One region of the Kitasatospora sp. NPDC024654 genome, then DNA from elsewhere that is predicted to be linked to it. Evidence: predicted binding sites of a transcription regulator. Region 1 holds the regulator's gene; each other region holds the start of a gene.
What was found. The regulator HspR, encoded in region 1, represses chaperone genes until heat shock. The targets are predictions, from matches to a motif close to TTGAGNNNNNNNNNCTCAA.

Region 1 (10,205 bases):
CTGCACGAGGCGCTGATGCACAGCTACTCCTCGGAGGTCACCGAGGACACCTGTGTGCAGGTCCTCCAGCCCGGCTACCGGATCGGCGAGCGGATCATCCGCCCGGCGATGGTGGCCGTGGCCGAACCGCAGCCGGGCAGTCAGTCCACCGGCGGCCCGGACCCGGAGGCCCCCGAGGCTGACGGTGCGGCCGACAACTGACACGCTGTGCGCTGCGGGGTCGCGCGTCACGACTCGTGACGCGCGGCTCCGCAGCGCCGTATCGACACATCCTGGGAGGTGGCTGCTGCCGTGAGTGCGAAGGACTACGTGGAGAAGGACTACTACAAGGTCCTCGGTGTGCCCAAGGACGCCACCACCGCGGAGATCAAGAAGACCTACCGGAAGCTCGCCCGCGAGTTCCACCCGGACGCCAACAAGGGCGATGCCAAGGCCGAGGAGCGGTTCAAGGACATCTCCGAGGCCTATGACGTGCTCTCGGACGACAAGCGCCGCAAGGAGTACGACGAGGCGCGCAGCCTCTTCGGCTCCGGCGGCCTGCGCGGCGGCGGCACCAACGGCGGCGGCTACAGCTTCGACTTCGGCGATCTCTTCAGCGGCACCCAGGGCGGCGGCGGGGGCGGCATCGGCGACGTCTTCGGCGGGCTCTTCAACCGCGGCGGGCGGGCTGCCCAGCCGCGGCGCGGGGCCGACGTCGAGACCGAGGTGACGCTCAGCTTCGAGGAGGCGGTGGACGGCGCCACCGTCCCGCTGCGGATGACCAGCCAGGCCGCCTGCCGCTCCTGCGCGGGCACCGGCGCCAAGGCCGGCACCACCCCGCGGGTCTGCCCGACCTGCGTCGGCGCCGGCACGGTGAGCCGGGGCCAGGGCGCCTTCGCGCTCTCCGAGCCGTGCCGGGACTGCAAGGGCCGCGGCATGATCGTGGACGACCCGTGTGCGGACTGCCACGGCAGCGGGCGGGCCAGCTCGGCCCGCACCATGCAGGTGCGGATCCCGGCCGGGGTGCAGGACGCGCAGCGGATCCGACTCAAGGGCAAGGGGGCCCAGGGCGAGCGCGGCGGCCAGCCGGGCGACCTCTACGTCACGGTCCACGTCGACGGCCACCCGGTCTTCGGGCGCAAGGGCGACAACCTCACGGTGACCGTGCCGGTCTCCTTCCCGGAGGCCGCGCTGGGCGGCACCATCGACGTACCGACGCTGAACGGGCCGGCGGTCAAGCTCAAGCTGCCCCCGGGCAGCGCGAACGGCCTCACCCTGCGGGCTCGTGGCAAGGGCGCCACCCGCAAGGACGGCACCCGCGGCGACCTGCTGGTCACCGTCGAGGTGACGGTTCCCCAGCACACCACCGGCGAGGCCCTGACGGCACTGGAGCAGTACCGCGAGGCCACCGCTGCTCAGGATCCGCGAGCCGCCCTCTTCAAGGCGGCGGAGGGAGCGTGATGTGACATGAACCCCGACTCCATCGGCGTGGGCCTCGGGGAGGGGCTGCCGGGCGGACCACCGCCCCGGCGGTCCGCGGCGGCCGGCTACGCGCTCACCGAGGACACCCCGGTCTACGTGATCTCGGTGGCCGCCGAGCTCTCCGGTCTGCACCCGCAGACCCTGCGGCAGTACGACCGGCTCGGCCTGGTCTGCCCGGACCGGACCGGCGGTGGCGGCCGGCGCTACTCGGCCCGGGACATCCAGCAGCTGCGCGAGGTGCAGCGGCTCTCCCAGGACGAGGGCATCAACCTGGCCGGGATCAAGCGGATCATCGAGCTGGAGAACCAGGTCGCCGCGCTGCAGGCCCGGATCGGCGAGCTGGCCGCCTCGCTGGAGGGCGCCGCCAGCACGCTCCAGGCCCGGGAAGCCGCGGTGCACGCCTCCTACCGCCGCGACCTGGTGCCGTACCAGCCGGCCCAGCAGTCCAGCGCCCTGGTGGTCTGGCGTCCGCGCAGGTAGACCCCTCAGCAGTGATCAGCCGCCGGTTACCCTCCCTCCGGGGGGTGCCGGCGGCTTCATGGCCTGCGAGACTGGTCAGCCGGGAGCACGGGGGGTGAGGAGCCGAGGATGAATATGCGGGACGAGCCAGGCATGTCCGTTGCCGGCACGGCTACCCTTTCGTCGTCTGCACGCGAACTTTATCTGTCGATCATCCGCTCGGACGGCCGGATCGACCCGGCGACGGCCACCGTCCCGGAAAAGATCTACCTCGACGAGCTGATACAAATCGGCCTCCTGGTGGTCGATCTCGATGATCCCGGCCAACTCGTCGCAGTGGATCCCAAGCATCTGGCCACCCGGCTGAGCACCGACTGGCAGCAGCAGGCGCTCGGCATGCTTTCCCGGGCAATCTCCCTGCCGGCCGAACTCCAGGATCTCGCCGACGCATTCCATTCGCCGTCGCAGGGCGGCGGGACCATTGAATATGTGCGCGGCAAAGCACTGATCAACCAGAAGTTGCGGCATGCCGTGGTCAAGGCCAAGGAGGAGGTGCTGGCCGCCCAGCCCGGCGGCCCGCGGCCTCCGGAGCAACTCGCCGGCAGCATGGCGAGCGACCTGCAGGACCTGCGGCGCGGGGTGGCCGCCCGGACCATCTACCACGCGAGCACCCGCTACCACGGGCCCACCCGGGACTACGTCGCCACGGTCACCCAGGCCGGCGGCGAGTTCCGCACCCTGGACGAGCCCTACACCAGGCTGATCGTGGTGGACCGGGCACTGGCCGTCATTCCGGTGGCGAACGACATGAGCCTCGCGGCGTTCATCCGCGACCGGGCCGTGGTGACCTGCCTCACCGAGGACGTCTTCGAGCGCAACTGGCGGCGCGCGCTGGTCTTCGACGGGGGACGGTCCGTGCCCCAACAGGTCGTGTCGCAACTACGCAAGACCATCGTCGACCTGCTGCTGGACGGCACCAACCACCGGGTGATCGCACGGCGGCTGGGGATCAGTGAGCGAACTCTCGCCCGGCACATCGCCGAACTGCGCGAGGAATACAACGTCGAGTCGCTGTTCCAACTGGGATACGCGATAGCCCGTTCCAGCGACCCGCCGGGAACCCCGAACAACTCCTAGCCCGCCGGCCCCGGAGTTTCCCGTCGGATCACGCGCCGCGAACACCGATCGGCGCGGGCGTCAGCTCCAGTTGTACTCGCCCGGGCTCATCGCGGCCGCCGGTGCCGCAACCGCCTGCACCGAGGAAGTCCGCACCACCCCGGACGAGTTGCCCGCCACCCCGGCATGCGAAGCGGCGGTTGCGCCCAGTGCACCCCCAACCGTCACCAGGCCAACGGCAAGAGACACTCCGACAAGTCGGACAAGACTGCGGATGTCAGGCATATCGCTACCTCCCAGGCGAAGATCGCTTCGGGCGTTCCAGGTCAGATTTAGGTCGAACAATCGCCCCAATGATGCCGCACGCCCTCGGCCTTGTCATCGCCACCCTTCCCGAGCGGGGTGTCATTTCGCTGCCAGGCAGTCGAATGACACCCCGTGTCAGTGGACTGCGCAGGAGGCCCCGTTGGACGATCAGCTCACTCGGGACACCACACCACAAGCTTCATCCTGAGTGATTGTCGTTGTCCATTCAAGAATCTTGTTCTCCTGCCGCAGCAGCCTCGGATCAGCCGCAGGAAAGAGTCATCCGGCACCCCGGCCGGCCGCCCGAGACTCACCCACACCACCGAATGAACCCCTTCCCCGGAGTCGACATGAGTGAGCCGTACATGCGTCAGCACGCAGCCCAGGCCCCCGATGGTCGCCGGGCCCGTGTCTTCCTCGCCGCGCCGCTCATGCGGCTGACCGGGCCGGCCGACAGCGTGGTCACGCTGGCCAGCCGGACCCGACTGACCGCTCTCCGCAGCTCGCTGCTGCGCAGCGGCGCCGCCGTCTTCAGTGCGCACCACAGTGACGCCTGGACGGTGGAGGGCCATGCTCCGGAACCGCGGGTGCCGTCCGACTTCCGCGCGATGCAGACCGCGGACCTGGTCTTCGCCTACGTGGGCGCTCCGCTCTCGGCGGGCGTCTCGCTCGAACTCGGCTGGGGCTCCGCGCTGCGCAAGCCGATCGTGCTGCTGGTGGACGAGGCCATCACGCACAACCCGCTGATCGCCACGATCGAGCAGGTCGCGCCGGTGCTGCCGCTGGTCTTCGACGACACCTGGTCGCAGGAGAGCCTGCGGCACATCGTGGAGACCGCGCTGGACTGGGCCGGCATGGCGCTGTCGCTGCGCGAGGGGTTCTGGACCGCGCCCGGCGAGCAGTTCAAGGCGGTGCCGACCCGGCACAGCGACCCGTTCGGCACCTGGCCGAGCAGCGGCGCGGCGACCGGCTGACCCCGGACGGACCGGACGGACCGGACGGACCGGACGCCGATCTGGCGCCGGCTCAGTCACCGGGCGTCCGGCCCCGGTGGCGCGCATCCGCCGGCCGAACTGGAAGGGCGTCCCGGCCCCGTACCGCTCGCGTGGCCGGGCGCCCAGGCGGCCACCCTGCGCCGACTCAGGCCCAGCCGGCCGGCGATGGTGGTCCGGGCACCCCGGGGACCGGCCATGGAATTGGGCCAACTCAACGGGCAGAGCTGGTGGTTGGTCCACACCGGCGAGCAACCCGGCGCCGGCCGCGCGGAGTTCGGGGCTGACCCGGGCGACCGCGATCCACGGATCCACCGCCACACGGGAGACCCCGTCGATCCGCTCGACCAGCGGGCCGGGTTGGAGCAGCCGGCGGAGGGCCGGCTCGCCGCGCGGACCGTCCGGGAGCCGGCCGTCCGGGTGCGGGCTCACCTCTCCGGCTCCCCCTTCGGATCGTCGGCCGAGGCCCGCATCAGCCAGCCGAGTTGGAAGAGCGTCTCGGCGTCGTAGAGCTCGCGCAGCCGGGAGATGTGACCGGCCACGGTCCGCTCGCTGAGGCCCAGCCGGCCGGCCACCACCCGCTGGGTCAGCCCCTGCGCGAGCAACCGGCCGATCTGGTCGTGCACCGGCAGGCCGGTCAGGTCCTGCGCGGCGGTGCCCCAGCGCACCGGCTCGGCGCGCTGCCAGTCCCGTTCGAAGACGCCGACCAGGAACGAGACCACCGCCGGGTCCTCGACGAAGGCCGCGCCGCTGTTCGGGGAGGCGGCCTGGATCACCGCCGTGGTCCGGTCGAAGACGAACATCCGGCGGAACGACTCGCCGAGCACCCGGAACCGCGCCCCGGTCTCGGAGGCCGCGGCGACGTAGGCGGCGGTCGGCCCGTCCGCCCGGGCGGAGGGCGCGTAGAGCACCCGCATCGAGCCGCCACGGGCCATGAACTCGCGGGTCCGCATCAGCGAGTCGCCGAGCGCCTCCGGCGGGCGGCCGCCACCGGGCTGCGCGGCCAGGATCTCCTCCCGGCAGTCGGCGCCCAGCCGGGACACCCGGCTGCGGATCTCCTCCAGGCCGTGCACGTGCTGCACCTCGCCGGAGCGGTCCACCTTGCGGGGGGCGCGGTCGTAGGCCCGGGTGAGGTCCTCCAGCAGGGCCGGCATCTCCTGCGCCTGCACCAGCAGCCTGGTCCCGGCCGAGCGCAGCTGCTCGCTCAGCCGGCCGCCGACCGTGCGCGGGTTGACGGCGGTGTAGGCGGCGTCCAGGGCCTCCCGGACCAGCAGGCCGAGGTCGAGCAGCTCGGCGGTGGCCGCCAGCACCTCGGGCGAGCGGAGGTCGGACATCCGGATCCGGCCGCCCTCGGTGAGGATCGCCAGATAGAGCTCGCGGGCCCGGTCGCCGGGGAGGCCGAACCCGCCCGGTTCGGCGGTCCGGCCCGGTTCGGCGGTCTTGGCCGGTCGCAGGTCTGGTTCGTCCCGCTCGATCATGGGCTGCTCTCCCCCAGCTGGTCGTCCGTCCACCCGCCGTGGGAGCCCGGTCGGCCGCTCCGGGGCCGGCCGGCCGGTCCCCTGTGGCCGGTGCCTCCGCCCTCCCCGGGCACGGCCGTCCGCATGGACCGGCCCGGTGGGAAGGGGGTGCGAGCACCGTACCGGGTGCGTCGGGCGGCGCTGTGGGCCAGCCCCTGAGTGAATCGCGCCCGGGACCACCGCGGGCTCGGCCGGAGGCGTCTCGCCCCGCGACCGTCCCGGCAGGACTCTGCTCGGCGGATCCGCGCGGGGCTCACCGCCGGGCACTGCCTCGCCCCGTATTCGAGACAGCCCGGCGGTTCCCAGGAAAGATCCGGCCCGGAGGCGGGGGCTCGAGGCCGCCCGGCTCCGGGCGGATCCACCTGTGTACGCCGGCAACCTAGGTGCTTCCAGCGAGGCGGAGCAGCAACGCCTCGCTGGGACCGGGCCTGGTCGCCATCACCACATATGGCGGACCACCCGGCGTTCCCCCTGTGTCGCACAGATACCTCTGCCCCTGTACGAGACCGGAGAACGAGTCACCACCAGCGGGCTGCGGTTGCCCGGGCGGTTCGGCGTGTTCCCAGCCTCACAGCGTGCGTGCACGCGGACAAGGGCGGTTCTCCTTCAGGTTCCCGCAACTGCACGAACTTGCAGCGACCGCTGCGCGAAGGTGCGGCGGACGGGCCCGGTGCCCGGGTCAGCGCCGCCGGGCCCGCAGCAGCCAACCCAACTGGAAGAGCGTCTCCGCCTCGACCTCGGCGCGCAACCGGGCGATGTGCCCGGCCACCGTCCGCTCGCTCAGCCCGAGCCGCCCGGCGATCGCCCGCCGGCTGTGCCCGCCGGCCAGCAGCCGGCCGATCCGGGCGGTGACCGCCCCCTCGTCCGGCACCGCGTCGGCCGAGCCCCAGGGCACCCGCTCGGCCCGCCGCCAGTCCCGCTCGAAGACCTCCACCAGCAGCTCGACCGTGGTCGGGTCCTCGACGAAGGCCGCGCTGCCCATGTCCGCGGAGGCCGGGATCACCGCGACCGCCCGGTCGAAGATCAGCATCCGCTGGAAGTCCTCGTCCAGCACCCGGATCCGGGCGCCGTACGGGGTGACCGCGACCGCGTAGGCGCTGGTGGCCGGGTCGGTCCGGGCGATCGGCTGGTAGAGCGTGCGCAGCGCGCCGCCGGCCCGCAGGAACGGGACGTCCTGGGAGAGCGCCCAGGCCAGGTGGTCGGCCGGCCGGTTGCCGCCGGGCTGCGCGGTGAGGATCTCGGTCCTGGCGTCGGCGACCAGCTGGGCTATCCGGTGCCGGATGCTGTCCCGGTCCTGCACGGTGTCCACGACGCCGGTGCCGGCCGGCGGGCGCGGCGCCGCGTCGTAGGCCTGGGCCAGCTCGTCGAACCGGAGCGGGATCTCGTCGGCCTGGCGCAGCAGCCGGGCCGAGCGGGCGCGCAGCGCGGCACCGGCCCGGGCGGCGAAGGCGCGCGGGCTGACGGCCGAGTAGAAGGAGCCGCCGGGGAGGCCGCGGACCAGGCCCAGGGCCAGCAGCCGGGTCAGCGCCGGGGCGTCCGCCGGGCGCACCTCCTCGGCCTTGACCCAGCCGCCCTGGCCGACGATCGTCAGGTAGAGCTCGCGGGCGTCGGCATCCAGCCCGAGGTCCTCGGGCAGGGCTCCCGAATCGGCCTGCATCCCGTCCTCCCCGGCTCGGATTGACTGGCCACCGCCATATCGTGCCAGTCGCACCGCACCGGCGCGAACCCCGGGGTGACCAAGCGTCAGCGTGGCGCTTCGGTGTGCAGCAGCCGCCCGGCGACCAGCTCACGGCCGGTGCGGACCGCGGCCACCGCCCAGGCGAGCAGCAGCAGCCCGTACAGCCCCGCGGCGACGGCGGCGAAGCCCGCGAAGCCGGTGTGCCGGTACAGCCCGGCGCTGCCGGTCACGCAGGTGCCGACCGGGAAGGTGAAGGCCCACCAGGTCATCGCGAACGGCGGCCGGGACCGCAGGTTGACGGCGAGCGCGATCAGCAGCCAGAGCAGCGCGAAGCCGATCACGGCGGCCCCGTAGAGCACCGCGAGGTCCAGCGCGCCCGGGGCCAGCCGCGGGGCGACCGTCCGGGCCGCGTCGGCGAGCTGGTTGACCGCGGTGGTGGACTGGCCGAGCGGGCCGAGCACCAGCACCAGCGAGGGCGCCAGCACGGCACTCGGCAACTTGCTGTGCACCAGCCCGGTGAAGACCACCGGCAGCACCGTCAGGGTGGCCAGCAGGCTCGCCCCGAACAGGCCGTAGCAGCCCCAGAACAGGGCCGGCCGCAGCCCGCCGGGAACGTGCGGCAGCAGCGCCGGGCCGAGCGCGGCGGCGACCATCGGGGCCACCACCGGGAGCAGCCAGGTGGGGTTGGCGCGCAGCGCGGAGAGCTCGTGCCGGGTGATCATCAGGTACGGGATGCCGGCCGCCACCAGGACCGCGTAGAGCGTGCCGAGGCTCCACAGCACCAGGTCGGCGACGGCCGCCGGGCCGGTGCCGAGCAGTCGGCCGCCGACCACCAGGGTGCCGTAGCCGACCGCCAGCAGGGCCATCGGCGGGCAGCCGTAGAACACCGCGCCGGCCGGGTCGTCCAGCAGCTGGGTGCGGGCCGCCGCCCGGTGCCGGGTCAGGTGCACCAGGCGGCCGGCGACCAGCACCAGCAGCGCGGCGGCGGAGAGCGCCCAGACCACCTCGGCGAAGCCGAGCTGTCCGGGCAGCCGGTAGGGCAGCGCCGCCGCGCCGTTGGCGACGATCGCGGTGCCCATCACCGCGGCGTACCAGTTGGGGCCGAGCCGGGAGAGGTCGAGCCGGCGGACGGAGGGCGCTTCGAGCCGAGTGAGCGTGAGGGTGGCCATGACCCCACCCTCCGGCCGGGGGGTGCCCGCCGGTAGCCGCCCGTGCCCTATGGGGACATAACCTGGCTTTATGCCACTCTCCGCACGTGTCCCCGAACTCGGCGCCCTGGAACTGCTGCTCGCGGTGGCCCGGCACGGCAGCCTCGGCCGGGCCGCGGCCGAGCTGGGGATCAGCCAGCCGGCCGCCAGCGCCCGGATCAGGGGCATGGAGCAACAGCTCGGCGTGCCCCTGCTGACACGCTCGCCGCGCGGCTCGCGGCCCACCGAGCAGGGCCGGCTGGTGGTCGAGTGGGCCCGGGTGGTGGTCGAGGCGGCGCAGGCGCTGGACGCCGGGATCGACGCGCTGCGCGGGCGGCGGGACTCCCGGCTGCGGGTGGTGGCCAGCCTGACCGTGGCCGAGTACCTGATGCCCGGCTGGCTGCTGGCGCTGCGGGCGGCCCGGCCGGACACCGCGGTGACGCTGCGGACCGCGAACTCGGCGAAGGTGGCCGAGCTGGTGCTGGCCGGCGAGGCCGAGCTGGGGTTCGTCGAGGGCAGCGGCACGCCGCCCGGGCTGGCCGGCACGGCGGTGGCGGCCGACCGGCTGGTGGTGGTGGTCGGCCCGGCGCACCGCTGGGCCCACCGGGGCACCCCGGTGAGCGGCGCCGAGCTGGCCGCCACCCCGCTGGTGCTGCGCGAGCCCGGCTCCGGCACCCGGGAGGTGCTGGACCGGGCGCTCGCCCCGTACGGCGGGATGGCCACGCCGCTGCTGGAGCTGGACTCGACCACGGCGCTCAAGGCGGCGGCGATGGCCGGCGCGGGCCCGGTCTGCCTGAGCGAGCTGGCGGTGGCCGACGAGCTGGCCACCAGCCGGCTGGCCGAGGTCGCGCTGACCGGCTTGGACCTGCGCCGCCCGCTGCGCGCGGTCTGGCCGGTCGGCCGGCGCCCGACCGGCCCGGCTCGCGAGCTGCTCTCCTTTACGCGGAAAACTTGAGCGCGCTAGACTCAACTTAATTCTTCGGATCGACCTCAAGGAGCAGCAGGAGTGGACGCGAGCAAGTTCACCACCAAGACGCAGGATGCCCTGTCCGCCGCGATCCGGCAGGCGGGCGGCGCGGGGAACCCGGACGTCAGGCCGGTGCACGTCCTGCTCGCCCTGCTGGAGCAGCCGGAGGGGATCGCCCGCCCGCTGCTGGAGGCGGTCGGCGCGGACGTCGCGCAGATCATGGCCGCCGCCCGGCACGAGCTGCGGGCGCTGCCCAGTGCGCACGGCTCGACGGTCGCCGCGCCGCAGCTGGGCCGGGACACCCTGGCCGTGCTGACCGAGGCCGGCAAGCGCGCCGAGGAGCTGGACGACGCGTACGTCTCCACCGAGCACCTGCTGGTCGGCCTGGCCGCCGAGGGCGGCGCGGTCGCCGAGCTGCTGGCCCGGCACGGCGCCACCCCCAAGGCACTGCTGGCCGCGTTCAAGGAGGTCCGCGGCAGCGCCCGGGTCACCTCGCCGGACCCGGAGGGCAGCTACAAGGCG
Region 2 (10,205 bases), on a different contig from region 1:
TGAGCCACCCACGACCAGGAACTTCACCAGCTCGCGATGTTGTACGAGGATGGGACGCACTGGCTCTGGCACCCTGGCCAGTGCTTTCTGTGTAGGTGACGGCATTGGCGCAGTGTCGCACGCCCGGATGAGGACGCCATAAGCGACTCCCCGCTGCGCCGGTCGGGCGCTTTTCAGCCCGCGGCGGCGATCCGCACCACCCCGGTGGCCGTCCCCTGGTAAACCACACCACCCGGCGCGACGGTGGTGGCCATCTGCAGCGGATCGAAGAGGAAACCCGCGCCGAGGAGCCGCGTGCGCACCACCTTCCGGGTCTCCGGGTCGATCTCGGCGTAGTAGTAGGGGTCGAGCACCGTGGTCAGGTCGGTGCCCGGGACCAGCGGCTCGCGGAGCACGGTGCTGATCAGGTGGTCGCCGAGGGACAGCCGCGGAACGGCGGCGGAGCGCACCGCGGCGGTGTCCCACACCAGGTCGCAGCCGGAGCCGTCGGGCCGGACGTCGCCCCGGGACATCCCGCCGCTGAACGGTGCCGAAGCCGGCACGCTGGGGCCGGCGCCGGCCGGCAGCGTCGGGTACGGGTAGCCGTAGGTGCTCGACACGAAGACCGGGTTCCCGGCGCCGATCGGCGCGTTCTCTCCCCCCAGTCTCCGGCTGGGAGGTGCCCCCATCACTGCCACCGGCCAGCAGCACCGGGACCGAGCAGACCGGGGAGCCGTCGGCGGTGCGGTAGACCAGCAGGTGCTCGGTCGGCGCCGCGTTGTCCACGATCGCGCTGTACTCGGTGCCGGTGGTCGGGCCGATGAAGACCGGGGTCGAGCCGGTCCCCCAGCTCAGCTGGCCCGGCTTGCGGCCCGGGCCGCGGTCGTACGCCTGCCGCCAGACGATCCTCGGGGTGCCGTCCGGACCGGCGGTGAGCAGGTAGGTGACCGCCGTGGTGGCGACCAGGGTCCCGGCGGGCGCGGTGGAGATGCTGTTCGCGACCTCCTCGCCGGCCGGCAACGGCAGCGCGCGCCCCACGCCGGTGCGGTCGTCGGCGGTGCCGGCCACCCCGCCGGCGGTGGCGAACCAGACCCGGCCCTGCCAGTCGGGGGAGAGACCGACCACCGAGTCGCCGGCCGGCACCGCGCCGGCCAGCGAGAGTGAACCGTCCACCGTGAGAAGCCGGTTGCCGGCGGCGTCGCGATGGTGGCCGATCCGCAGCAGGTCGCGGTTGCCGTCCACCACGGTCAACCGGTCCTGGTTGTCCAGGTAGGCGTACACCCCGCCGAGCAACGATCCCTTGGCGATGGCCAGTTGGGCGATCGGGTCGCCCGTGGTCGGGTCCAGCAGGTGCACGGTCGGGGTGAGCCCGAAGATCGCGGTGCAGAGCGCCACCGGCTAGCTAGCCGTCCGAGCCGACCAGCACGGTCGGGCAGACCGAGGCGGGCGCGGCCCGGTGCGAGGTCAGCGGGCCGGCACCCGGTCCGGACCGCCAGGTGGCGCCCGAGGAGCCGGTGTCACCGTGCATGGTGGCGGTCCCGTCCGGACCGGCGCACGGGTTGTGCGGCGGCAGTGGGCCGCCCGCCGGAGCCGCCGAGGCGGTCGGCGCACAGGTCAGCGCGAGCAGAACTGCCGCGGAGAACACGACGACACGAGAGGGCAGCGCGAGGCGCACGGAGGGTCCCGTCAGGTGAGAGGTGGGCACAACGACAGCGGCGACGTGCCCGCCCGGCCGCGCGGACGAGGGACGACCCGGCACGGCCGGGCGGGGCCACCGCGCTCAGAACGCGCGGTGACAGCTCGCGGAACACGCGTAGGCCAGGTCGACACGAAGCCGACGGCTCAACCACGTGCCCGAAGTCATGCCCCCATGCTGACTGTTGACGCCGGGTCCCACGACACCCGTCTCACGCTCCGGTCACGGCGGAGCGCCCGAGGGGTTCGGCTCGTTGCCTCGGGCGCTCCGGCGGCGGTCCGCTACGCGGCCGTGGCCACCAGGACCTCGGCCGGCTCCAGGGCCAGCCGCAGCACCTCGCGGACGTCGGCGACCGGGTGGACGGTCAGGCGGTCCAGGACCTCGGCGGGGACGTCGTCCAGGTCGGGCTCGTTGCGCTTGGGGATGATCACCGTGGTGACCCCGGCGCGGTCGGCGGCGAGCAGCTTCTGCTTCACCCCGCCGATCGGCAGCACCCGGCCGGTCAGCGAGACCTCGCCGGTCATCGCCACGTCCGGGCGCACCCGGCGGCCGGAGAGCAGCGAGGCCAGCGCGGTGGTCATGGTGATCCCCGCGCTCGGGCCGTCCTTGGGGACGGCGCCGGCCGGCACGTGCAGGTGGATGCCGCGCTCCCGCAGCCCGGTCACCGGCAGCTCCAGCTCGGCGCCGCGCGAGCGCAGGTAGGAGAGCGCGATGTGCGCGGACTCCTTCATCACGTCGCCCAGCTGGCCGGTCAGGGTCAGCCCGCTGCTGCCGGTCTCGGCGTCGGCCAGCGAGGCCTCGACGTAGAGCACGTCGCCGCCGGCGCCGGTGACCGCCAGCCCGGTGGCCACCCCGGGGACGGCGGTGCGCCGCTCGGTCGGCGCCTGCGCGGCCTCCGGCACGTGGTGCGGCCTGCCGATCAGCCCGCGCAGCTCCTCGGCGCCGATCGCCACCGGCAGCTCCCGCTCGCCCAGCTCGCTCTGCGCGGCGACCTTGCGCAGGATCCGGGCGACCGCCCGTTCCAGGTTCCGGACGCCGGCCTCCCGGGTGTACTCGCCGGCCAGCCTGCGCAGCGCGTCCTCCCCGACCGTGACGTCCTCGACGCTCAGGCCGGCCCGCTCCAGCTGGCGCGGTAGCAGGTGGTCACGGGCGATCACGACCTTCTCGTCCTCGGTGTAGCCGTCCAGCCGGACCAGCTCCATCCGGTCCAGCAGCGGCTCCGGGATCGCCTCCATCACGTTGGCGGTGGCCAGGAAGACCACGTCCGAGAGGTCCAGCTCGACCTCCAGGTAGTGGTCCCGGAAGGTGTGGTTCTGCGCCGGGTCCAGCACCTCGAGCAGGGCCGCCGCCGGGTCGCCGCGGTAGTCCGAGCCGACCTTGTCGATCTCGTCGAGCAGCACCACCGGGTTCATCGACCCGGCCTCCTTGATCGCCCGGACGATCCGGCCGGGCAGCGCGCCCACGTAGGTACGCCGGTGGCCGCGGATCTCCGCCTCGTCCCGGACCCCGCCGAGCGCCACCCGGACGAAGTCGCGGCCCATCGCCCGGGCCACCGACTCGCCGAGCGAGGTCTTGCCCACGCCGGGCGGGCCGACCAGCGCCAGCACCGCGCCGCCCGCCCGGCGCCCACCGCCCTGGACCGAGGCACCGCGCGCGGCCGCTCCGGTTCCACGGTCGCCGGCCGCGCCGAGCCCCTGGTCGGCCCGTCGCTTGCGGACCGCCAGGTACTCCACGATCCGGTCCTTCACGTCGGCCAGGCCGAAGTGGTCGGCGTCCAGCACCGCGCGGGCACCGGCGATGTCGTAGGTGTCCTCGCTGCGCCTGTTCCAGGGCAGCTCCAGCACGGTGTCCAGCCAGGTGCGGATCCAGCTGCCCTCCGGCGACTGGTCGGAGGAGCGCTCCAGCTTCTCGACCTCCTTGAGCGCGGCCTCGCGGACCTTCTCCGGCAGGTCGGCGGCCTCCACCCGGGCCCGGTAGTCGCCCTCCTCGTCGGCCGGCTCGCCGTTCAGCTCGGCCAGCTCCTTGCGGACCGCCTCCAGCTGGCGGCGCAGCAGGAACTCCTTCTGCTGCTTGGCCACGCCCTCCTCGACGTCCTTGCGGATGGTGTCGTTGACCTCCTCCTCGGCGAGGTGGTCGCGCAGCAGCTGCAGGGCGAACTCCAGCCGGGCGGTCTGGTCGGCCTCCAACAGCACCTTGAGCTTCTGCTCGGCGGTGGCGAACGGCGCGTAGCCGATGTTGTCGGCCAGCTCGCCGACCCCCTCGATCTGTGCCACCCGGTCGACCACCTGCCAGGCGCCGCGCTTGCGCAGCCACTGCGCGGAGAGCGCCTTGTACTCCTTGACCAGCTCGGCCGTCCGGCCCGGCAGCGGCTGCGACCCGGCGGACTCGCGGAACGGGACGGTCTCCACCCAGAGCGCGGCGCCCGGGCCGGTCGTCCCGGAGCCGATCCGCACCCGGTGCACCGCGCGCACCAGTGCGGCCGGATCACCGTCGGCCAGCCGGCCAACCTGCTCGACGGTGGCCAGCGTGCCGACCGCGCCGTACGAGCCGTCCAGCCGGGGAACCAGCAGCACCTGCGGCTTCCCCCCGTTCGCCGACATCCGCGCGGCGGCCCGGGCGGCCTCGACGGCGGCACGCACCTCGGTGTCGGACAGGTCCAGCGGCACCACCATGCCCGGCAGGACCACCTCGTCGTCGAGCGGCAGCACGGGCAGGGTGAGCGAAGCGGACGTCGATGCCATGATCTCTCCCCAGTCGGCGAACTTGAGTCGATCTGACTAAGGCCGGGGTACCCGAGGATGTTCCCCGACGCTTGTTCGCCCTGAGCGATCAGCTCGGGACACCCCGGAAGCGGGGAGAGGCAGGGGGAAGAAAAGAGAGCGGGCTACACCCGGTCGAGGGCGGGCCGGGGCAGCGGACCGCGCAGCGGCCGACGACCGCGAGGGCGCCGCGGCCGGCGGATCGGCCCCCAGAGCGCGATGCCCACCAGCAGCGCGGTGGGGTGCCCGATCGCGGTGACCAGATCCTGGTCGCTCAGGATCTGGTGCGCGACCAGCAGGGAGGCCCCGACCAGCGCGGCGATCCGTCCCCGGACCGGCAGCAGCCCGCTGAACGCGCCCAGGCAGCACAGCACCCCGTAGCTGACCCCGATGTCCAGCTCGTCCAGGGCGCTCGCGCCGAGGTGTCCGGTGGCCACCGCCACCGCCACCACGGCCTGCGAGAGCAGCGTGCCGACGACGTGCCCGGCGGCGAAGACTCCGATGGTCCGCAGCGAGCCGATCCGGCGCTCCAGCGGCGCCACGGTGAAGGCGAAGGCCCAGAGGTAGGGCATCCAGACCGGCCCGGCCACCCAGAGCCCGCTCATCAGCAGCGAGCGCAGCGGCGTGTGCAGCAGGTGGTGCCCGTCGGTGCTGGACATGGTCTGCAGCTGGTGCACCAGGACGGGGTCGCCGAAGTGCGCGAAGAGCGTGGTGCCGGCCAGCACGACCAGGTAGAGCAGCGCGAAGGGATTCCGCCGGGGCGTCGGCACCCGCGCCAGCACCCAGAACAGCGGGCCGCTGCGCAGGCCGAGCCGCAGCGCCGCGTAGGGAGCCGCCGTCGGGCGGTCTCCGGCCTCGTCCGCCGCCTGTGCCATCGCACCTCCGTTCCGTCCGACCGCTCGCGCTCCCACCAGCCACGCGGGGCGCGCCGTTGGACGACAACCGATCCCACCCACCGTACGGCGCGCATCTGAAAACCAGCTGAGGATCCGGCCTGCCCTGCTCCGAGCGGGAGTTCGGGATCTGGTCCGTACCAACCCCCGGCGCCGGGAGCTCGCTGGGAGTCCGCTGGGAGCCCGCCGGGAAAGCACGCCACATCGTGGAGTCTGCCATCCCCGAAGCAGATACACACCGTTACGGCAGATCGACATCGCCGGGTAAGGTAGCGGCCCGTGCCCGTCCCCGGGGTGCGGCCCTGGGCCTGTGCGCCCGCAAATCCACGGTCCGCCTACCGGGGTGCACCTGCTGTCCGTACGCTGCGAAGTGAGCGCGCGGGACCGGCGGTTGGGAAGCCACCGGTCCGGCCGAGCCGCACGGCAGCAGGAGCGGCCAGGTCCGGGCACGGAAAACGACGGAACAAGACTACGAGCGGCGTCCCGCCACCCTCACAGGTGGCCGGCCCGCAGGCCCTGGGGGCGGTGGCGTGACCGTGACAGAAATTCAACAGGACACCAGTGGTGCTGGTGTGATCGCCCAACGACGCGTGCTCGTCGTCGAGGACGAGCCCACCATCGCCGAGTCCATCGCCGCCCGTCTGGGTGCCGAGGGCTTCAAGGTGGCCGTGGCGCACGACGGCCCCGGTGCGGTGGACGGCTTCCACACCTGGCAGCCCGACCTCGTGGTGCTCGACATCATGCTGCCCGGCTTCGACGGGCTGGAGGTCTGCCGCCGGATCCAGGCCCAGCGCCCGGTCCCGGTGCTGATGCTGACCGCCCGCGACGACGAGACGGACCTGCTGGTCGGCCTCGGCGTGGGCGCCGACGACTACATGACCAAGCCGTTCTCGATGCGCGAGCTGGCGGCCCGGGTGAACGTGCTGCTGCGCCGGGTCGAGCGCGCCCAGCAGGCCGCCCGGACCCCCGCTCTCGGCTCGCTGCGCTTCGGCGAGCTGGAGATCGACCACGTCCAGCGCCGGGTCCGACTGGCCTCCGGGGACGTCCACCTGACACCCACCGAGTTCGACCTGCTCGCCTGCCTGGCCGCCCAGCCGCGCGCCGTGCTCACCCGCGAGCAGCTGCTCTCCGAGGTCTGGGACTGGACCGACGCCTCCGGCACCCGGACCGTCGACAGCCACGTCAAGGCGCTGCGCCGGAAGATCGGCGCGACCTGGATCCGCACCGTGCACGGGGTCGGCTACGCACTGGAGGCCCCGGTGTCCTGAGCGACACGCAACCGGCGGGGGCCACGGGGGCAGAGACGTACGGGGACCACAGCACCGATGAACACCGCAGCACAGGCGCACACCGAACCCGGCGCGGCGCCACGCCGCGCGCTGCTCACCCGTGCCGCCGAACGGGCCTGGCGGGAGATCCGGCCCTTCGACCCGGTGCGTTCGATCAAGGGCAAGCTGGCCATGCTGGTCGTGGTCTCGGTCGTGCTCGCCTCCGGGATGATGGTGATCGCGGTCCGCTCGGAGACCCAGATCCGCGTGATCATGACCTTCTCCATGATCGCCTCCCTGCTCTTCATGCAGCTCCTGGCGCACACCCTCACCGCGCCGCTGCGCGAGATGACGGCCGCCTCCCGGGCGATGGCCGCCGGTGACTACAGCCGGCGGGTCCGCACCTCCTCGCGCGACGAGATCGGCGAGCTGGCCGCGGCCTTCAACAAGATGGCCGCCGACCTGGAGGCCGCCGACCGGCACCGCCGGGAGCTGGTGGCCAACGTCTCGCACGAGCTGCGCACCCCGATCGCCGCGCTGCAGGCGGTGCTGGAGAACGTGGTCGACGGCGTGGTGCAGCCGGACCACGCCAACCTGGGCGCGGCGCTGGAACAGACCGAGCGGCTCGGCCGGCTGGTCGCCCACCTGCTGGACCTCTCCAAGCTGGACGACGGGGTGGTGCCGCTGGACGTCCGCGAGTTCGAGGTCCGGCCGTTCCTGGCCGGCGTGCTGCGCGGTCTGACGGTGGACGGCGCCACGGCCGGCGGCGCCTGGAGCCGCCGGGGCGACCTGCGCCTGGAGCTGGACGTCGAGCCGGCCGGCCTGACCGGGCTGGCCGACCCCGAGCGGCTGCACCAGGTGGTGGCGAACCTGGTGGACAACGCCTGCAAACACTCCCCGTCCGGCGGCGTGGTGACGGTACGGGCCCGGGCGGCCGGCCGGGAGCCGCAGGAGCTGGTGCTGGAGGTCGAGGACCAGGGTCCGGGCATCCCGGTGCAGGACCGCACCCGGGTCTTCGACCGGTTCAGCCGGGCCGGCGCGCCGACCGCCCAGGGTCCGGGCAGCGACGGCGGCACCGGACTGGGCCTGGCCATCGCCCGCTGGGCGGTCGATCTGCACGGCGGACGGATCCAGGTGGCGGACGGCTCGCAGGGCTGCCTGATCAGGGTCGCGCTCCCCGGCGCCACGCCGCTGATCCCACGCCCCCGACTGTGATCCACCGCACCCACCTGCGGAGATCTGTCCAGCCGGGCCAGCTTTGTCACCGAACTGGGACATTCCGGCAATCGACAGGCCGAGATGGCCAAACCTGGTCAATCCGGCAGGGGTTTGTCCGGTTTAGGGTGGTTTTGAGGCCCGAGCAAGGCCGCCCATTTCCCCCCACAGACCGTCTTGTAACGCAAACTTTCGGCCAATGTGGCCTAGCACACTGTGATCTGGGCGACGCAGGGCCTTCGGGGACTGCGCGATCATCGGTCAGGGGCGTAGCCTTAATCCCCGCTGTCCACACATCCCAAAAGGAAGCGGAAGAGGGCGGTTGCCGCCGTGTCGCCACACCCTGAAACCCCCAGCAGCTCGGCAAGTCCCACTGGCTTCGGCCCCAACGAGTGGCTCGTCGACGAGATCTACCAGCAGTACCTCCAGGATCCCAACTCGGTCGACCGAGCCTGGTGGGACTTTTTCGCCGACTACAAGCCCGGTACCGAGGTGACCCCAGTGACCCAGGCCGCGACCCCGGTCGGCCCCACGCCGACCACCGTTGCCGCCCCTGCCCCTGCTGCCGCTCCGGTGGCGCCTGCCCCCGCCGCCGCCCCGGTGGCCGCCGCGCCCAGCGCGCCGGCGCCCGCCGCCGCGCCGCTGGCGGCCGCCCCCGCCGCGCCGCCGGCTCCGAAGGCCGTCGTCGAGGCCGCTGCGGCCGCCGAGGCCGCTGCCGCGCCCGCCGGCCCCGAGCTGGTCGTGCTGCGCGGCCCGGCGAAGGCCGTGGCGACCAACATGGACGCCTCGTTGGAGGTGCCGACCGCGACCTCGGTGCGCGCCGTTCCGGCCAAGTTGCTGATCGACAACCGCATCGTCATCAACAACCACCTGCAGCGCGCCCGCGGCGGCAAGGTCTCCTTCACCCACCTGATCGGCTACGCGCTGGTGCAGGCCCTGAAGGCGTACCCGGGCATGAACCACAGCTACCAGGTCAAGGACGGCAAGTCCTACCTGGTGAAGCCGGAGCACATCAACCTCGGTCTGGCCATCGACCTGGTCAAGCCGAACGGCGAGCGCCAGCTGGTCGTCGCGGCCATCAAGAAGGCCGAGACGATGGACTTCTTCGGCTTCTGGCAGGCCTACGAGGACATCGTCCGCCGGGCCCGCGCCAACAAGCTGACCATGGACGACTTCACTGGTGTCACGGTCTCGCTGACCAACCCGGGCGGCATCGGCACCGTGCACTCGGTGCCCCGCCTGATGCAGGGTCAGGGCACCATCGTCGGCGTCGGCGCGATGGAGTACCCGGCCGAGTTCCAGGGATCCTCCCCGGAGACGCTGGCCCGGCTCGGCGTCTCCAAGATCATGACGCTGACCTCGACCTACGACCACCGGGTCATCCAGGGCGCCGGCTCCGGCGAGTTCCTGCGCGCGATCCACCAGCTGCTACTGGGCGAGCACGGCTTCTACGACGAGGTCTTCGAGTCGCTGCGGATCCCGTACGAGCCGGTCCGCTGGGCCACCGACGTGGCCGCCACCCACGACGACGAGGTCAACAAGACCGCGCGTGTCATGGAGCTGATCCACTCCTACCGGGTCCGCGGTCACCTGATGGCCGACACCGACCCGCTGGAGTACAAGCAGCGCAAGCACCCCGACCTGGACGTCGTGGAGCACGGCCTCACCCTCTGGGACCTGGAGCGGGAGTTCGCCGTCGGCGGCTTCGGCGGCCAGAAGATGATGAAGCTGCGCGACATCCTCGGCCTGCTCCGCGGCAGCTACTGCCGCACGGTCGGCATCGAGTACATGCACATCCAGGACCCGAAGCAGCGCAAGTGGCTGCAGGAGCGCCTGGAGAAGCCGTACACCAAGCCGGAGCGCGAGGAGCAGCTGCGCATCCTGCGCCGGCTGAACTCGGCCGAGGCCTTCGAGACCTTCCTGCAGACCAAGTACGTCGGGCAGAAGCGCTTCTCGCTGGAGGGCGGCGAGTCGCTGATCCCGCTGCTGGACGCGACCATCGACGCCGCCGCCGAGCACCGCCTCGACGAGGCCGTCATCGGCATGGCCCACCGCGGCCGCCTCAACGTGCTGGCCAACATCGTCGGCAAGCCGTACGGCAAGATCTTCGGCGAGTTCGAGGGCAACCTGGACCCGAAGTCGATGCACGGCTCCGGCGACGTCAAGTACCACCTGGGCTCCGAGGGCACCTTCACCGGCCTGGACGGCGAGACCATCAAGGTGTCGCTGGCCGCCAACCCGTCCCACCTGGAGACGGTCGACCCGGTCGTCGAGGGCATCGCCCGCGCCAAGCAGGACATCCTGGACCAGGGCGGCACGTCCTTCCCGGTGCTGCCGATCCAGATCCACGGCGACGCGGCCTTCGCCGGCCAGGGCGTGGTCGCGGAGACCCTGA
Region 3 (10,205 bases), on a different contig from region 1:
CGGTGGTCGGCGCGCAGGCGCAGGGCTTCAACCACGAGACGGTCGGCGTCGCGGTGATCGGCACCTACAAGCCCGGCGTCCAGGTGCCCGCGCCGGTGGTGGAGGCGATAGCCCAGCTGGCCGCCTGGAAACTGGGCTCCTACGGCGTCGACCCGCACGGCCGCTCCGAGTTGACGTCCACCAGCAACGAGAGCCGCTACCCCAGCGGCACCAGCCATCTGTTCAACGCCGTCTCCGGGCACCGCGACGCGTGCTTCACCCAGTGCCCGGGCGACGCGCTCTACGCCGTGCTGCCGCAGATCATCGACCGCGCCGCCAGCCTGCTGCGCGCCGCACCGCCGGCCCGACCCGTCCTGCCGATCGACGCCTTCCGCGCCATCGCGCCGGGCTCGGTCAAGTCCCCCGACACCCAGGGGCACTGATCCTCCCGGTGCCGCCCCGGTGGTTGGACGACGGCGCGGTGCCGTGAGCGCGATCCCACCCGCGGCGGCGGGACCCGCCTGCCGGTCGCATCCCGACGGGGGCGAAGGATTCCCGCCGCTGCTCGGCCGTCGGCCGACAGCGCGGCAGGACCCCAAGAGCGGTCGGGGCCATGGGGCGTGGGCGGTCCCGGTGCGGCGCGTCCGGCGCCGGCCGCCGAACGAGCCACTCGAACACCCGTGATAAGTTCGCCGGCGAACACTTATCGCACGAATACGCACAAAGGGGGGCGATCATGCGGCGACGTGTGATCCGCGATGTCGCGGTCGTACTGCTGACCGCGACCGGTCTGCTGGGGGTTCCGTCGGCCGCACAGGCCGCGGAGTCGGCCGCACCGAATCCCAACTGCCAGCTGTCGCACGACCCGTACCCGGGTACCGCGACGTTGGACCGGGGCCACGTGCTCGCCCCGGGGCAGAGCCTCACCGCGAAGGACAACGCGTCCACGCTGGTGATGCAGCCGGACGGCAACCTGGTGCTCTCCCTGGTGAACTCGACCGGTGGCCCCAACCACGTGATCTGGAACAGCGGCACCTGGGGCAATCCACGGGCCTACGCGGTGATGCAGTGGGACGGCAACTTCGTGATCTACCGTGAGGGTGGCGGACCGTCCGACGGCGGCGCGCTGTGGAGCACCGGAACCTGGGGACAGACCGGCGCCTCGGCCAACCTCTTCCCGGGCGGTTCGTTCGGCGTCATGACGTACCAGGCCGGCTGGAGCACGGGCACCTTCCAGTCCCCGTCCGCGTTCTGCCCGAGCGCCCCCCACTCGCCGGGGCTGCTGACCTCCGGCAGTTGGGCGCAGTCCGCCTCGGTCTGGCTGATCGTCCAGCCGGACGGGGACGTCGTGCTCTACCGCAAGCGCGACAACGCGCCGATCTGGCGCAGCGGAACCGCGGGGCACCCGGGCGCCGTGCTGGTGATGCAGGAGGACGGCAACCTGGTGGTCTACCCGGCGCCGCACGGCACCAGCTGGGGCCAGCCGCTCGCCGCCACCGGCACCTGGAACAACCCCGGTGCGTACGCCCTGCTCCAGGACGACGGAAACCTCGTGATCTACCGTCACGACGGCGGCCCCAGCACCGGTGGTGCCCTGTGGGCCAGCGGCACCTGGCAGAACGCCTGAGCGCCGCCGCCCTTTCCCGGCCCCGCTCCCTCCGCGGCGCACCCGGCATCCTGACGGCACGACGGACGGCACGACGGACGGCACGACGGACGGCACGACGGACGGGACGGACGAGCGAGATGGGGAGGCGGTCGACAGGCATCAGTTTCAGCCGCCTCGATCCTTCGGTCCGCCCCGCCGTCGAACGCCTGATTCACTTGGCCTGTCAGTGTCAACTACTGGACCCTGGAGCTGGGATGAAGCGGATCACCGCCATGGCGGCCGGCGTGGCCCGTGGCCTCTCGATCGCACCGGTGGGCGTCGCCCAGGCAACCCCGCCCGCCTCGACCCAGCAGCCGATGGTGGCCGCCACGGCGCCGTGCTGCTGAGCTGATCACACGCCGCCGCGGTCGGACGGGTGTCGCGATCCGACCGCGGCGGCCTGGCCGTGCCTAACCCTCCCGCGCCGGGGCGGGCGGTGTGCCGACCACGACCTGGGCCGGGCGCAGCAGGTGTTGCCCGACCCGGTAGCCGGGGCGCAGCACGGTGGTGCAGGTCGGCTCCTCGACCTCGGCCGAGGGCTCGTGGGCGAGTGCTTCGTGGCGGGTGGGGTCGAAGGGCTCGCCCGGGTTCCCGAAGGACTGCAGCCCCAGGGCGGCGAGCTGGGATTCCAGCGCGTCGGCGACCGCCCGCAGCCCGTCGGTGAGTTCGCCGTGCTCGCGGGCCCGGTCGATGGCGTCCAGGACCGGCAGCAGCCCGGTCAGGACGTTGACGACGGCGATCTCGCGGACCGCGAGCCGGTCGCGCCGCACCCGCTTGCGGTAGTTGTCGTACTCCGCCTTGAGGCGTTGCAGGTCGGCGGTGCGCTCGGCGAGCCGCGCCTCGAGCGCGCCGAGCCGGTCCACCGCGCCGAGCAGCCGCTCGCTCCCGGCCTCCTCCCCGCCGCCCGCTCCCTCCTTCCCGGCCCGGTCGGGATCCCGCAACTTCAGGGTCACCGGGTCGATGCGCCGCTTGTCCCGGATCACGACCGCGGGCACCTGCTCCTGCGGTCCACAAGGCCCGGAACCGTCCGGCCGGCTCATCCAGCGCCTCCCTTCGGACTGTCCTCGTCCACGATCTCGGCGTCGACGACGTCCTGTTCCTCACCACCCGCGGCATCCGAACCGCCCGCCGCCGGGCCGCCGCCGGAGCCCGCCGCCTGGGCCTGGGCGTAGAGGGCGGTGCCGATCCTCTGCGCGGCCGTGGTCGCCCGCTCCGTCGCCTCGCGGATGGCCGCGGTGTCCTCGCCCTCGAGCTTCTCCCGGAGGTCCGCGATCGCCGTCTCCACCTCGCTCCTGACGTCGCCGGGCACCTTGTCCTGGTTCTCCCGGAGCAGCTTCTCGGTGCCGTAGACCAGTTGTTCGGCGTTGTTGCGGGTCTCCGCGGCCTCCTTGCGCCGCCGGTCCTCCTCGGCGTGCTGCTCGGCCTCGCGGACCATCCGCTCGATGTCGTCCTTGGGGAGGGCGGAGCCGCCGGTGACGGTCATCCGCTGCTCCTTGCCGGTGCCGAGGTCCTTCGCGCCGACGTGCATGATGCCGTTGGCGTCGATGTCGAAGGTGACCTCGATCTGCGGCAGGCCGCGCGGGGCCGGCGGGAGGCCGGTCAGCTCGAACATCCCGAGCTTCTTGTTGTAGGCCGCGATCTCGCGCTCGCCCTGGAAGACCTGGATCTGCACGGAGGGCTGGTTGTCCTCGGCGGTGGTGAAGATCTCCGAGCGTTTGGTGGGGATCGTGGTGTTGCGCTCGATCAGCCTGGTCATGATGCCGCCCTTGGTCTCGATGCCCAGGGACAGCGGGGTGACGTCCAGCAGCAGGACGTCCTTGACCTCGCCCTTCAGCACACCGGCCTGCAGCGCGGCGCCGATCGCGACGACCTCGTCCGGGTTGACGCCCTTGTGCGGTTCCCGGCCGGTGAGGGACTTGACCAGGTCGGTCACCGCGGGCATCCGGGTCGAACCGCCGACCAGGATCACGTGGTCGATGTCGGAGACGTTGATCCCGGCGTCCTTCACCGCCTGGTGGAACGGGGTCTTGCAGCGCTCCAGCAGGTCCGCGGTCAGCTGCTGGAACTGGGCCCGGGTGAGCTTCTCGTCCAGGTGCAGCGGGCCCTCGGCGGAGGCCGTGATGTAGGGCAGGTTGACGCTGGTCTCGGCGGCGGAGGACAGCTCGATCTTGGCTTTCTCGGCCGCCTCGCGCAGCCGCTGCAGCGCCATCTTGTCCTTGGACAGGTCGACGCCGTAACCGTTCTTGAACTGCTTGACCAGGTGGTCGACGACCCGCTGGTCCCAGTCGTCACCGCCCAGGTGGGTGTCGCCGTTGGTGGACTTCACCTCCACCACGCCCTCGCCGATCTCCAGCAGCGAGACGTCGAAGGTGCCACCGCCCAGGTCGAAGACCAGGATGGTCTGCTCGTTCTCCTTGTCGAGGCCGTAGGCCAGCGCGGCGGCGGTCGGCTCGTTGACGATCCGCAGCACGTTCAGGCCCGCGATCTCGCCGGCCTCCTTGGTCGCGGTGCGCTGGGAGTCGTTGAAGTACGCGGGCACCGTGACCACCGCGTCGGTCACGTCCTCGCCCAGGTACGCCTCCGCGTCACGCTTCAGCTTCTGCAGCACCCGCGCCGAGATCTCCTGTGCGGTGTACTGCTTGCCGTCGATGCTGCCCTGCTCCGGGAACCGCCAGCCGGCCTCACCCATGTGCCGCTTCACCGACCGCGCGGTGCGCTCCACGTTGGTGACCGCCTGCCGCTTGGCGATCTCGCCGACCAGCACGTCGCCGCCCTTGGCGAAGGCCACCACGGACGGTGTGGTCCGGGCGCCCTCCGCGTTCGGGATGACGGTCGGCTCACCGCCCTCCAAGACGCAGACCACCGAGTTCGTGGTCCCCAGATCGATACCGACTGAGCGAGCCATCTCAAGATCTCCCTCCTCCAGTCCGGTGTACCACCGGGCTTGGGCGGACGGCACACCCCTGGTGGCACCCGCCGCCCTCCGCCGAGGGGCGGCCCACAGCCTCCAGGAGTCCTCATGAAACTTGAGTCCAATGCTATCAAGTTTGCCCGCGAACGCCTGCGGGCGGCCCCGCGGGCACCTGTCCCGTCAGGCGTGCCGGTCGGCCTGGAGGCTGCTCAGCGTCTGTTCGAAACCGCGGATCAGCGTGGACAGGCCGGTCTCGAAGGCCAGTTCACTGAAGTCGGACGGGGCGTTCAGCAGGGGATCCAGGCCGGGTGGAAGTCCGGTGGCCGGCAGCGACGCCGCGCGCGGCAGGCCGAAGTCGAGGGCCGCGCCGGCGAGGAAGTACTCGACGCACTGCACGATCGGCACCAGGTGCTCCTGCGGCCAGCCGGCCTCGCGCAGCACGGCGAAGGCGTTGGCGTAGCCCCGGAGCGCCGCGAGGGACTGGGTGGGACGTGTCACCAGCAGCGGCACCATGTGGGGATGGGCGGCGAACGCGGCGCGGTAGGAGCGCGCCCAGCTGTCCAGCGCGGCCGTCCACGGACGGATGCCCGGATCGAGCTCCATCTCGGCGACGATCAGGTCGCAGATCCCGTCGATGATCTCCTCGCGGCTCGCGACGTAGTTGTAGAGGGACGGCCCCTTGACGCCCAGTCGGGCCGCGATCCGGGTGGTCGACAGGGCCTCCGCCCCCTCCTCGTCGACCAGTGCGAGAGCGGCCCGCATGATCCCCTCCCGGGTCAGCAACGGCCGTGGCGGTCTGCCCATCGCGCTCTCGTCTCGCCTTCTCACCTCGTCGGACCCGGAGTTGGGCCGTGAACGCGGACTAGTGTACGTTCTCGCCCAGGCAAAACTACTGGCTCTAGTTTTAGGGGGGCGCCAGGGGGTTCGCGTCCGGTGTCGCACATCTGACACCGGGTCGGGCCGTGCGGCGCGATGCGCCCCGCGCGGTCCTGGCCGACGGCGGAACCCGGCCACCTCCAGCGCTCTCCCGCGACGTGCCGGAAGCCACTCGGGTCCTCCCCGCGGTGGGCCTTGCCGACGCCATATCTGGCATGCCCCTGACACGTCGTGGGGTGGCCAACCTCCCTGCCCGCCTTACGCCGAAGGTGACCCTCCGCATGTCCACGCGCACCCTCGCGCTGCCCGCGCTCGCCGCGTCCGTCGTCCTCTCGCTCAGCGCCTGCGACCCGACGACGCCGGCCGCCCAGTCCACCGCCGCCGCCCCGGCCGCCTCCGCCCCGACCGACGCGACCTGGCCGGACACGGCGGCCCCCACCGGAAACCCGCGGGTGACCCTGGTGACCCCGGCCGCCGACCAGGCGTCAGCGGCACCGTCGGTGGAGCCCGCCGCCCACCCGAGCGCCTCCGGAGCATCGAAGCCGGCACCGGCCGATCCGTCCCCGTCCAAGGCGCCCACCGTGGCCGGCACCCCCGACCTCAAGCTGGACTCCTACAACCAGCAGACCGGCAAGGCCGTCCTGGCCGTCGCCGGCACCGGCAAGGGGGCCACCCCCAGCCCGGCCGCCTCGGCCGCGGCCACCGCCGCGCTCCAGGCCGGCCAGCTGATCGACAGTCCGCCGTCGGCCGCCGCCCCGCACGGCGCGCTGCTCGCGATCACCGGCGTCCAGCCGGCCGGCGACGGGAAGGTGGCGGTCAGCACCCGCCCGGCCACCATCTCCGAACTGCTCGGCCAGACCTGGGCCAACGTCAGGAGCGCCCTCGACCCGCACCGGATCCAGCTCACCCCGAAACTCAAGGACCTCAAGGTCTCCTACGTCCCCAACCCCGACGGCGGCAACGGCTCCGCCTCGGCCGCGCTGGAACTGGACGCGAACGACAGCATCCCGCTGCCCGGCGGCACCAAGGCCACGCTCTCCGGCTCGCTCGAACTCGACCCCAGCGTCCTCTTCTCCTACCAGGGCGCCCACGGAATCCTCGGCGCCGAGCAGGCCGCGGTCGGCTTCGACCTCGGCGCGCACGCCAACTGGCACCTGACCGCGAGCCTGGCGGGCTCCACCGGCCAGGTGAAGATCCCGATCGCCACCCTCACCGCCACCCCCACGGTGATGGTCGGCTCGCTGCCCGTCGTGATCACCCTGAACCTCACCGTCTACGCCGAGGTCAGCGCCGACGGCACGGTCACCGTCGACACCACGCAGAAGGTCGACGGGGACTGGGCCATCCACGCCGACTACACCAAGGCGGCCGGCTGGACCTCCGCGACCGAACCCGTCACCACCACGATCTCCCCGGTCCGGGCCCGCTTCTCCGGCAACGCCAACGTCCGCAGCGGCCTGGTCGCCGACGGGTCCGTCGCGCTCTACGACAGCCTGGGCGTGAAGGCCACCGTCGAGCCGTACCTGCGGGCGGCGGTGAACGGCGAGGTCAGCGTCGAGAGCACCGGTACCAAGCCGACCGTCACCGGCCGGGCCGGCCTCTACGGCGGCCTCGACGTGAACGGATCCGTGCTGGCGCGCATCGCCGTCCTGGGCACCCCGCTGCTCGAGAAGGACCTGCCCTTCACGCTCTACCGCAACGAATGGCCGATAGTCGCCGCCTCGGCGCCCGGCCCGAACCCGAGCGCCACGCCCACCCGCTGACGCCGCTGCCCGCCCGTCAGGGCGAACCGGCGTCGAAGTCCCCACCCCGGGTGGGGACTTCGACGTGCGGCGGGTCAACGGCCGGGGGCATCGGCGCCGTTCACCCCGAACCGCCGGTCGCCGTTGCCCCGCTCGGACAGCCCTAGGCGATGGTGAGCAACCGCGCGGGGTTCGTGTGGAGCATGGCGTGGATCTGGGCGGGCGTGACCCCGCGTTCGGCGAGCATGGGGACGAACACCGCGCTGAGGTAGGCGTAGCCCCATCGGCCGTGGGTGGCGGGGTTGAGGTGGACCTGGGCGCCGGTGAGGTCGTGGGAGAGCAGGATGCGCTCGGTGTGACCTTCCGCGACCAGCCGGGCGATCCGGTCCGCCCGGGTGGAGTCGGACCGACGCAGGGCCTGCTTGGTGTACGGCCCGTCCGGGAGCGGCCCCGCCGGCGCCGGGAGCCGCAGGTCCCAGGTCTCCTTGCCGACCGAGTCGAAGGCGATCGCGGCGCCACGGTCCAGAACGCGGCGGACGTAGTCGAGGTCGGGGTGGTTGTCCAGGTGCCCGACGACCACCCGAGCCAGGTCGACGGCCTCCCGGGCCAGCAGGTCGAGCTGCTCCAGTGCCATCGTCCCGTGCGTGGTGTGGGTGTTCACCGCCAGTCCCGTGACGTGGTGGGCACGAGCGGCCGCCCGCAGCCCTTTGAGCTCGTGGGCCGTGACCTCCCCCAGACCGGTGGGCTGTTCGCCGAGAATCCCCGCACGCACTCCCGTGCCGGCGATTCCCGTCGTGGCGTCCTCGACGAAGCGTCGGGTGATCTCCTCGACCGACGCCTCCCGCACCCACCGCGGGCTGAACCCCTCCCGGTAGGTCGCCGTGCCGCACACGATGTGCACGCCGCTGCGCCGGGAGATCTCCCTCAGCAGCGCCACGTTCGCGCCCGAGGCGTCCCGGCCGGCGTCGCCGTACGGGCTCAGGTCGACGACCGTGCGGATCCCGTGGGCCCGCAGCCCGCTGAGCGCCGAGACCGCCAGCGAGACCTGCTCGCGCGCGAACGCCTCGCGCTCACCGCGCTCGCCGCCGCGCGGTCGCGGGCCGCCCGAGAGCCACGGCCCCGGAGTCAGCGACAGCAGATGCTCATGGGAGAGCACCCCGCCGAGTTCGGCCGGATCGACCGGGCCGTTGACCGTCTGAACATGTGCCACCGTGGCTCCTCCGCTCCTGATTCCGTGGCACCCTAGGCCGAGAACGCCTCCACCGGGCCGGAAACGTCGCCGCGGCCAGCCGCCCCGGGCACACTTCCGCACGGCCGGAAACGTCCATGGGCGACGATGGGGGCATGTGTGCCACCCCGGCCGGCCCCGGAGAACCGGACATCGCCCACGCGGCGAACTGGTTCGCCGACCCCACCCGCAGCCGCATCCTGACCGCCCTGGCCGGCGGGCGCGCCCTGCCCGCCGGCCAGCTCGCCGCCGAGGCCGGAGTCACCGCCCAGGCCGCCAGCGCACAGCTGGCCCGGCTGCGCGAGGCCGGCCTGCTCGCGGTGGAGCAGTCGGGCCGCCACCGCTACTACCGCCTGGCCTCGGCCCAGGTCGCCGCCGTCATCGAGGCCCTGGCCGGCATGGCGCCCCTCCAGCCGGTCCGCTCGCTGCGCCAGGGCAACCGCTCCGCCGCCCTGCGCGCCGCCCGTACCTGCTACGACCACCTCGCCGGGCGGCTGGGCGTCGAGGTGACCCGGGCGCTGGTGGACCGAGGAGCCCTGATCACAGCGGACCGCCCGGACGGGACCGCCCGCCGCCCGTCGGACCCGCCTGCCCACCGGCTCGGCCCCCGAGGCCCGCAGGTGCTCGCCGCCCTCGGCGTGTCCGACGACGTGCTCACCGCGGCCGTCCGCCGGCCGCTGCTGCGCTTCTGCCTGGACTGGAGCGAACAGCGCCACCACCTGGCCGGCCGGCTGGGGGCCGAGCTCCTCACCGCCATGACCGCCTCGGGCTGGCTCGAACAGAGCCCCCGGCAGCGGGCGGTCCGGGTCACCCCTGCCGGCGCCGCCCACCTGCAGGCCGTACTCGGCCTCAGCACGGCGTGACCGGACCCCGCGCCGGTCGCGTGCCGTGCCGCTCAGGAACCCGGCGCGGACAGCGCTCGCGCACCGACCAGCCAGCAGGCCGCGGTGAAGCGGACCTCCCCGCCGCGCAGGTAGGAATCGAACGCGGGGCGGACCGTCTCGACGACCTGGGCGCGCTTGCGCTCATCTACCTCGCCGAGGGCCAGGCCGAGCGGACCGAGCCGGGTGAAGTAACGGACCAGCTCCCTCTCGGGCAGGGCGCAGACCACATCGATCGGCCGGATGTCGATCTCGGCCCAGGCGCTCTCCTCCAGAACGCGGCGGACCCTGCACGGGTCCGCGAAGGCGAACTGCCCCGGCGCGTTCGGCCGTCGTCTTGACTTCCTCCCCGCTCTGAAGGGCGGGGAGGAAGTCAACGGATCGGAGATGTCGATGCCCACGCAGCGACCCCTCGCACCGAGCCGCCGCGCGACGGCCACCGTCGTGCTGCCCGTGCCGCAGCCGACATCGAGCACGCGGTTCCCGCGTCCGGCGCGGACCGCCTCGAGGAGCAGCTCCTCGAAGGGCCTGAACATCCCGTCGAGGACCACCTGCGCCTCGACCCAGGCGTGGCCGGCGGGGTCGTTCCAACGTGCCGTCTGTCCGGCGTCGGTCCTGCGCGTGACTTGCGTGATCGTCTCCTGCGCCTGCCTTGCCGAGGTGGAGATCGAAGCGCCGGCGAAGAGCGCTCCGCGGTCACCGTGAAACCCGTTCCAGGCCCGCCTCTCGCCTGCGACGCGCGCCGTCGCGGCGCCCGGCACCAACCCTGACCGCGAGCCCGCACCACCGGCAGGCCGACGCCTACCGTGCGGTCCGAAAGACAACGGCCGACGCGCGATCCCCATGGCCGGGCCCGAGCCGCGGCCGTGGTCCCGACGTGGCATCGACCATGCTCGGGCCTGCGCCGCCAAGACGCGGCGACCTGCCGGAGACCGCCCAG

Region 2: a site for HspR is predicted at 4,439-4,457, ahead of lon (endopeptidase La). Genes of this name have one in related genera too.
Region 3: a site for HspR is predicted at 4,654-4,672, ahead of dnaK (molecular chaperone DnaK). Genes of this name have one in related genera too.

Annotation. Positions count from the first base shown of each region.
Region 1 covers NZ_JBVHLF010000024.1:75,625-85,829, forward strand. The annotation lists gene grpE (nucleotide exchange factor GrpE) at 1-201, shown strand, start outside; gene dnaJ (molecular chaperone DnaJ) at 292-1,440, shown strand; gene ACZ38L_RS16940 (heat shock protein transcriptional repressor HspR) at 1,447-1,941, shown strand; gene ACZ38L_RS16945 (hypothetical protein) at 2,056-3,057, shown strand; gene ACZ38L_RS16950 (hypothetical protein) at 3,693-4,316, shown strand; gene ACZ38L_RS16955 (TrmB family transcriptional regulator) at 4,763-5,812, opposite strand; gene ACZ38L_RS16960 (LuxR C-terminal-related transcriptional regulator) at 6,531-7,508, opposite strand; gene ACZ38L_RS16965 (SLAC1 family transporter) at 7,595-8,698, opposite strand; gene ACZ38L_RS16970 (LysR family transcriptional regulator) at 8,769-9,671, shown strand; gene clpB (ATP-dependent chaperone ClpB) at 9,723-10,205, shown strand, end outside.
Region 2 covers NZ_JBVHLF010000006.1:75,148-85,352, reverse strand. The annotation lists gene ACZ38L_RS05725 (GtrA family protein) at 1-60, opposite strand, end outside; partial or broken gene ACZ38L_RS05720 (hypothetical protein) at 174-1,654, opposite strand; gene lon (endopeptidase La) at 1,957-4,416, opposite strand; gene ACZ38L_RS05710 (rhomboid-like protein) at 4,560-5,309, opposite strand; gene ACZ38L_RS05705 (response regulator transcription factor) at 5,864-6,595, shown strand; gene ACZ38L_RS05700 (sensor histidine kinase) at 6,653-7,810, shown strand; gene ACZ38L_RS05695 (multifunctional oxoglutarate decarboxylase/oxoglutarate dehydrogenase thiamine pyrophosphate-binding subunit/dihydrolipoyllysine-residue succinyltransferase subunit) at 8,141-10,205, shown strand, end outside.
Region 3 covers NZ_JBVHLF010000023.1:48,961-59,165, forward strand. The annotation lists gene ACZ38L_RS16380 (N-acetylmuramoyl-L-alanine amidase) at 1-422, shown strand, start outside; gene ACZ38L_RS16385 (hypothetical protein) at 716-1,606, shown strand; gene ACZ38L_RS16390 (hypothetical protein) at 1,843-1,974, shown strand; gene grpE (nucleotide exchange factor GrpE) at 2,038-2,667, opposite strand; gene dnaK (molecular chaperone DnaK) at 2,664-4,532, opposite strand; gene ACZ38L_RS16405 (TetR/AcrR family transcriptional regulator C-terminal domain-containing protein) at 4,719-5,300, opposite strand; gene ACZ38L_RS16410 (hypothetical protein) at 5,696-7,177, shown strand; gene ACZ38L_RS16415 (phosphotriesterase family protein) at 7,320-8,366, opposite strand; gene ACZ38L_RS16420 (ArsR/SmtB family transcription factor) at 8,501-9,247, shown strand; gene ACZ38L_RS16425 (methyltransferase domain-containing protein) at 9,280-10,026, opposite strand.